One region of the Kitasatospora sp. NPDC043949 genome, then DNA from elsewhere that is predicted to be linked to it. Evidence: riboswitches for the same ligand, from Rfam matches in the RefSeq annotation. Region 1 holds a riboswitch; each other region holds the start of a gene.
What was found. Region 1 has a riboswitch for cobalamin ahead of AC07AL_RS18555 (cobalamin biosynthesis protein). Riboswitches for the same ligand answer to the same signal wherever they lie in the genome.

Region 1 (2,254 bases):
CCGACCACCACCACCGGCAGCCCGGCGGCCGTCGCCAGGCCCATGTTGGCGATGTCCCGGTCCCGCAGGTTGATCTCGGCGGGCGAACCGGCGCCCTCGCAGACCACCACCTCGTAGCGGCGGCGCAGATCCGCCAGGCACTCCAGCGACCGTTCCAGCAGGACGGGCTTGCGTTCGCGGTAGTCCAGCGCGCCCACCTCGGCGACCGGCCGGCCCAGCAGCACCACCTGGCTGCGGCCGTCCGCCCCCGGCTTCAGCAGCACCGGGTTCATCGCCGCCTCCGGCTCCACCCTGGCCGCCTGCGCCTGCATCGCCTGCGCCCGGCCGATCTCGGCGCCGTCGGCGGTGACGAAGGAGTTCAGCGACATGTTCTGCGCCTTGAACGGCGCGACCCGCACCCCCTGCCGGGCCAGCCAGCGGCAGATGCCCGCGGTCACCACGCTCTTGCCCGCGTCCGAGGTCGTCCCCGCGACCAGCAGTGCGTTGCTCATGCCCTTCCCCTCCACCGTGTCGTCAGCAAGCGCAGCGCGACGTGCCCCGCGACCGTCGTACCCAGGGCCAGCGCGCCCACCCGCCGGGAGAGCACGCAGGCCCGCTCGATGTCGTCCGCCGTCACCGGCCGCAACTCCGCGCCCAGCACCGGCCGGTGCTCCACCCGCTCCCCGTACTGGAGGGTCCCGCCCAGCCGGACGCCCACCGCGCCCGCGAAGGCCGCCTCCGCCTGGCCCGCGTTCGGGCTCGGGTGCGCCGAACCGTCCCGCCGCCAGACCCGCCAGGCCGTTTTCGGCTGCGGCGCGGCGGCCACCGTGAGCAGAGCCGTCAGCCGGGCGCCCGGCCAGCCCGCCACGTCGTCCAGCCGGGCCGAGGCCCAGCCGAACCGGGCGTACCGCGGCGAGCGGTGGCCGACCATCGCGTCCAGCGTGTTCACCGCGCGGAACGCCAGCAGCCCCGGGGTGCCCGCCAGCGTGCCCCAGACCAGCGCGTTCACCACGGCGTCCGCCGTGTTCTCGGCCACCGACTCGACCACCGCGCGGGCGATCTGAGGCCCGTCCAGCGCGCTCGGGTCCCGCCCGCACAGGTGCGGCAGCCGCTCCCGCGCGGCCGCCAGGTCGCCCGTGGCCAGCGACCGGCCGATGGTGCGCGCCTCCCGGGTCAGCGAGGTGCCGCCCAGCACCGTCCAGGTCGCGGCGGCCGCCAGCGCGGCCCGGCCCAGCGGACGCCGGCCCACCGTACGGTCCAGGGCCACCGCGCCGGCCGCGACCGCGCCGACGCACAGCGCCGTGTACCCGGCGCCGGCCACCCGGTCGTCCTGCCACACCCGCCGCTCCAGCCGGGTCGCCGCACCGCCGAAGACGGCCACCGGGTGGCCGCGCCGGGGGTCGGCGAAGCGGGCGTCCGCGGCGAAGCCCGCGGCGGCGCCGAGCGCGAACGCGGCGGCGCGGGTCAGCGGGCGCACGGCGGGTTCGGCGGAAGGCCGCGTGGGGTCCGGCGGGGCGGGGCAGCCTGCATCGCGTGCGTGTCCTCACTCAGGGTCCGCGCCCTGGATCGACGTACCGGGGGCGAGAGTCTCCTGGCTTCCGGGTCGGACACACCCCCGGGCCTTCCAGCGGCTTCTGACGGTCCGCCGTGGCAATGTTCCGAGCGTGCTCCCCGGTGACAGTGGCGGGACCGCGCCGGACTCGCACCGGCTTCCTCTGCATGCCTCCGTTTGGCCCCAGGATCCCATCACGCGGCCGAACCGGGAGTCAACCGAGGTCACGGAGGGGTTGGTCACACCTCGGAGCCCCGTCGCCACCTCCGATCCGCCCGCCCCGCCCTGCCTGACGCCCGCCCAGCCCGAGGCCCCGCCGTGCCCCGGACGGCCCAGCCCGGTGGCCGCCCGCGCGGCCCCCCGGTGAACTGGTGCCCGGACACCGCCCGGACACCGTCCGGTCCAAGACCAGCAGAGCGGGGAGCGATATGCGTTGGGGAACCGCGGCCGTCGTGGCGGCCGCCGTCGTCGGCGCCGGGGCCGCCGGGGCCGCCGTCCTGGTGATCGGCCGCCGGGCCTCCGAACGGCTGGTCCACCCGGCGAGCGCCGCCCGGGAGTCCGGCCCCGTCCTGGTGCGGAGCCTCGCCGCGGGCCGGATCACCTTCAACCGCCGCCCCGAGAGCCTGCGCCCCGGCCGCTGGGCCGTGGAATGGGACGACCACGGCCACGCCGTCGTCGAGGAGGTCCTGCACAGCGACGAGAACGGCGTCACCCGCCGCCTCG
Region 2 (2,254 bases), on a different contig from region 1:
AGGTTCGCCGCGGCGGGCCCCGTGAAGTCCAGCGCCAGGCCCTCGACCGGGGCCTTGGCCAGCACCGGCAGGGCCTCACCCAGGCGGTCGAAGTAGCTCGCGACCAGCAGCTTCGGACGGTCCGCCAGGCCGCCCAGCTCACGGTAGGCGCGGGCGGCGGCGTTCAGCTCGGCCGGGGTGCGGTCCTGCACCAGCGCGGGCTCGTCCAGCTGCACCCACTCGGCGCCGGCCGCCTTCAGGTCCGCCAGCAGCTGCGCGTAGACGGGCAGCAGCCGGTCCAGCAGGGTGATCGGCTGGAAGTCCTCGGCGACACCGGGGGCGGGCTTGGCGAGCAGCAGGTAGGTGAGGGGGCCGACCAGCACGGGGCGTGCGGTGTGGCCGAGCGCCAGCGCCTCCCGGAACTCCCCGACGGCCTTGGCCGGGTTCGCGGTGAAGACGGTGTCCGGGCCGAGTTCGGGCACCAGGTAGTGGTAGTTGGCGTCGAACCACTTGGTCATCTCCAGCGGCGCGACCTCCTGGGTGCCGCGCGCCATGGCGAAGTAGCCGTCCAGCGCGTCCGCCTCGACGGCCGCCCGGTGGCGGGCCGGGATCGCGCCGACGGCGACCGTGGTGTCCAGTACGTGGTCGTAGAGCGAGAAGTCGCCGGTGGGCACTTCCGAGGCCCCGGCCTGGGCGAGCTGCGCCCAGTTCTCCCGGCGCAGGCCGACCGCCGTCTCCCGCAGGGCGTCGGCGGTGACCGTGCCCTTCCAGTAGCCCTCGATGGCCTTCTTCAGCTCCCGGCCCTGGCCCTGCCGGGGGTAGCCGTACACGGTGGCCCTGGTTGCCGCGGCTGCGGACTTCGTGGTCAAGGGACTCTCCTTCGCGAGTCTGGCTCCTCAAGTGCCCGGGGACGGGACGAGAGCGCGAAGGGATGACGAACCGGGCGGCGGCTCACGTCGACGCGTGTGCCCGATCCGCCTGGTATGGTCGCCGACCCGCCCACGAGGTCACCGGGATATCCGCACGCGGAACGGTCCGCGGGCGGGCAACGGGCAGGTCTTCGGACTCGTGGGCGCACCGGGCCTGTTGGCGTCCGGTACCTACTGGCCATCGCTTCCCAGACCCGTCCCGGGTCCAGTGCGTATGACGGCGGTCGTTCCCACTCACCGCTGCGGGGCAGTCCCGGATTCCCACCGGGTTCCCTCTTGCGACGTCCTGCCTGGCGGGCAGGACGAACCAGCTGCGTCGCCAGCTTAGGGGCAAACCGCCGGGGCCGACGCGGAATTCACGGAATCCGTCCGCATGGTGAGACTCCCTCGCCGCTCGCGGAGCCGATGGCGGAGCCGTTCGCGGTGTCGTTCGCGGTGTCGTTCGCGGTGTCGTTCGCGGTGACTCGTCGACCGTCCGGGGCCTCGAAGCGCACCATGGGCTCGAAGTTGGCGCGGCGGGCCGCGCGGCGGAAGACGGTGAGGACGGCCGGGCCGACGACGAGCACGGCGGTGAAGGTGGTGACGGCACGGCCGGTGTCCCAGCCGAGCGAGGTGGCGAGGTCGAAGAGCAGGTAGCGGTGCCACTGCTCGGTGAAGGGCAGCCCCGGCAGGTAGGCGATGGAACTGTTCGGGTCGGTGGAGAACGGCCAGAAGGAGAGGTTGAGGAGGAAGCCGAAGAGGTACCCGGAGAACGCCCCGTACGCGGCCAGCATCGCCACCTCCCAGCGCCGCCGCCGGGTTCTCGGCAGGAGCCCGGCGAGCATGCCGACGAACGCGCAGCCGAACATCTGGTACGGCATCCAGGGGCCGACGCCGCCGGTGAGCAGCGCGGAGGCGAACAGCGAGGTGCAGCCGAGGGTGAACCCGAAGCCCGGGCCGAAGACCCGGCCGGCCAGGACGAGGACGAAGAAGACCGTCTCCACTCCGGCGGTGCCGGCGCCGAGCGGGCGCAGCCCGGCGTTGACGGCGGACAGGACGCCGAGCATGGCGAGGGCCTTGGCGTCGATGCCGCCGGCCGCGATCTCCGCGATGACGACGGCGAGCACCAGGACCAGCAGGGCGCCGAAGATCAGCGGCGGGGCGTAGGAGGAGCCGAACTTTCCGGGGGCGACGACGAACGGCCAGGTGAAGGCGACCAGGCCGATGAAGGCGGCCAGGGCCGCGACGACGCGGGCCCGGCCGGGGATCCGGACGGCGCTCACCGGGCGGCCTGCGCGGGCGCGAGGGCGGCGGCGACCTGTCGGGTGGTCAGGTAGGGCAGCGGGGCGAGGATCTTGGCGGTCTGG
Region 3 (2,254 bases), on a different contig from region 1:
CGCAGGCCGCCTGGCGCCGGATATCGGCCAGCCGGACGACCGTCGCCGCGCTGCTGATGGACCAGAAGGTGCTGGCCGGGGTGGGCAACGTCTACCGGGCCGAGGTGCTGTTCCGCCACGGGATCAACCCGCACCGCGCCGGCCGCGACCTCACCCGGGGCGAGTGGGACGCGATCTGGGCCGACCTGGTCGCCCTGATGCACGAGGGCGTCGGCGCGGGCCGGATCGACACCGTCCGCCCCGAGCACACCCCCGAGGCGATGGGCCGCCCGCCGCGCGTCGACGACCACGGCGGCGAGGTGTACGTCTACCGGCGGGCCGCGATGCCCTGCCTGGTCTGTGGCACCGAGGTCCGGACGGAGCAGCACGCCGCGCGCAACCTCTTCTGGTGCCCCGCCTGCCAGGCGGCCTGACCGCGTTCGAGGGTTGCTCCGGCCGGGCCCCGGCGCGTCCTCCGGAGGAGCCGGTCAGACGACGGCCGCGCTGGGCTCGTGGTGTTCGGCGGCGGCGCACGCGTCGAGGAGGGGGCGCAGGGCCTCGTCCACGAGCCGGTAGCGCACGATCCGCCCGTCCTTGTCCCCGGTGACCACGCCCGCGGTGCGGAGCAGCCGCAGGGCCTGGGACACGGCGGGGTCGCGCATGCCGGTGGCGACGGCGAGGTCGGAGACGGCGAGCGGGCCGGCCCGGTGGAGGGCGAGCAGGAGGGCGAGCCGCCCGGGGTCGGCGAGCAGGGAGAACCGCTCGGCCCAGGTGCGGACGTGCGCGGGGTCGCCGATCGCGGCGATGGCCTCGCAGACCCGGTGTCCGTCGATGGTGCGGTGGCCCGCGCGGTCGGCCGGTACGAGATGCATGCGCACATTGTTGCAGGAGGGGGCCTGTGATCCTGGACACCTGCGCAGGTGCGCAGCCTTGCAAGGGTGGGTCCTGGCCCCTACGGTGTTCCCCGCCGTGGTGCTCGGGAAGACCGGTGACGGATCCTCAGGGGTCCCAGTCCGGAGCGGCCCTCGCCACTGTGATCGGGCCATCGTGATCGTCGACGATGGAGAGACGTCCGTACCCACGACGCCACTGGGAGCCTCGCGCACCTGGGAAGGCGGGTACGGGACCCCCGTAAGCCAGGAGACCGGCCACGGCATCTCACGAAGTGTTTCCACGAGGTGCTGGAGCGTGACCCGAATGACCCTGCCCGAAACCGCCGCCGCCGAGGCGCCGGCGACACCGTCCGTGCTGCCCACGTTCCGCTGGAAGCGCGAGGACACCGTCCGCACGGCCGGGCTGATGGGGGTGATCCTGGCCATGCACGTGGTGGCCTTCGGGACGCTCGTCTTCCTGGTCGCGCCCCACAACTACGCGGTCGGCACCCAGGTCTTCGGGGTGGGCCTCGGGATCACCGCGTACACCCTCGGCATGCGGCACGCCTTCGACGCCGACCACATCGCGGTGATCGACAACACCACCCGCAAGCTGATGGCGGACGGCAAGCGGCCGGTCTCGGTCGGCTTCTGGTTCGCCCTCGGGCACTCCTCGATGGTGGTGCTGATGGCCGCCCTGGTGGCGGGCGGCGCGCAGCTGGCCAGCACGCTGATGGACGACGACTCGACCACCCACAAGTGGCTCGGGATGGTCGGCACGACGGCCTCCGGCGCGTTCCTCTACCTGATCGGCGCGCTCAACCTGGCCGCGCTGCTCGGCATACTGAAGGTGTTCCGGGCGATGCGGGCCGGGTCGTACGACGAGGCGCAGCTGGAGGAGCACCTCAACTCGCGCGGCTTCATGGCCCGGGTGCTGAACCGGGCGACCCGGTCGATCACCCGGCCCGGGCAGATGTTCCCGGTGGGCATGGTGCTGGGGCTGGGCTTCGACACCGCGACCGAGGTCACCCTGATGGTGATGGCCGGGTCGGGCGCGGCGGCCGGGCTGCCCTGGTACGCGATCGTCTGCCTGCCGCTGCTGTTCGCGGCCGGGATGAGCCTGTTCGACACCCTGGACGGGACGTTCATGAACTTCGCGTACCAGTGGGCCTTCGCGAACCCGGTCCGGAAGGTGTACTACAACCTGACGATCACTGGGCTGTCGATCGCGGTGGCCTTCGTCATCGGCACCATCGAACTGGTCGGCGTGCTGCACGAGAAGCTCGATCTGACCGACCCGGTCACCGGCTGGATCGCGGGCATCTCGCTGGACAACGTCGGCTACGCGATCGCCGGGCTGTTCGTGGTGGTCTGGGCCGCGGCGATCGCCTACTGGAAGCTGG

Region 2: it holds a riboswitch for cobalamin, as region 1 does, so the genes downstream of both, metE (5-methyltetrahydropteroyltriglutamate--homocysteine S-methyltransferase) here and AC07AL_RS18555 (cobalamin biosynthesis protein) in region 1, are expected to answer to the same signal.
Region 3: it holds a riboswitch for cobalamin, as region 1 does, so the genes downstream of both, nicT (Nickel transporter NicT) here and AC07AL_RS18555 (cobalamin biosynthesis protein) in region 1, are expected to answer to the same signal.

The regions. Positions count from the first base shown of each region.
Region 1 covers NZ_JBWKEQ010000020.1:67,444-69,697, forward strand. Annotated here, with positions in the region: gene AC07AL_RS18550 (cobyric acid synthase) at 1-491, opposite strand, end outside; gene AC07AL_RS18555 (cobalamin biosynthesis protein) at 488-1,456, opposite strand; cobalamin riboswitch at 1,564-1,695, opposite strand; gene AC07AL_RS18560 (alpha/beta hydrolase family protein) at 1,960-2,254, shown strand, end outside.
Region 2 covers NZ_JBWKEQ010000007.1:149,719-151,972, reverse strand. Annotated here, with positions in the region: gene metE (5-methyltetrahydropteroyltriglutamate--homocysteine S-methyltransferase) at 1-848, opposite strand, end outside; cobalamin riboswitch at 1,026-1,222, opposite strand; gene AC07AL_RS08735 (ECF transporter S component) at 1,265-2,170, opposite strand; gene AC07AL_RS08730 (ABC transporter ATP-binding protein) at 2,167-2,254, opposite strand, start outside.
Region 3 covers NZ_JBWKEQ010000018.1:61,317-63,570, forward strand. Annotated here, with positions in the region: gene AC07AL_RS17190 (Fpg/Nei family DNA glycosylase) at 1-413, shown strand, start outside; gene AC07AL_RS17195 (ArsR/SmtB family transcription factor) at 468-851, opposite strand; cobalamin riboswitch at 933-1,146, shown strand; gene nicT (Nickel transporter NicT) at 1,177-2,254, shown strand, end outside.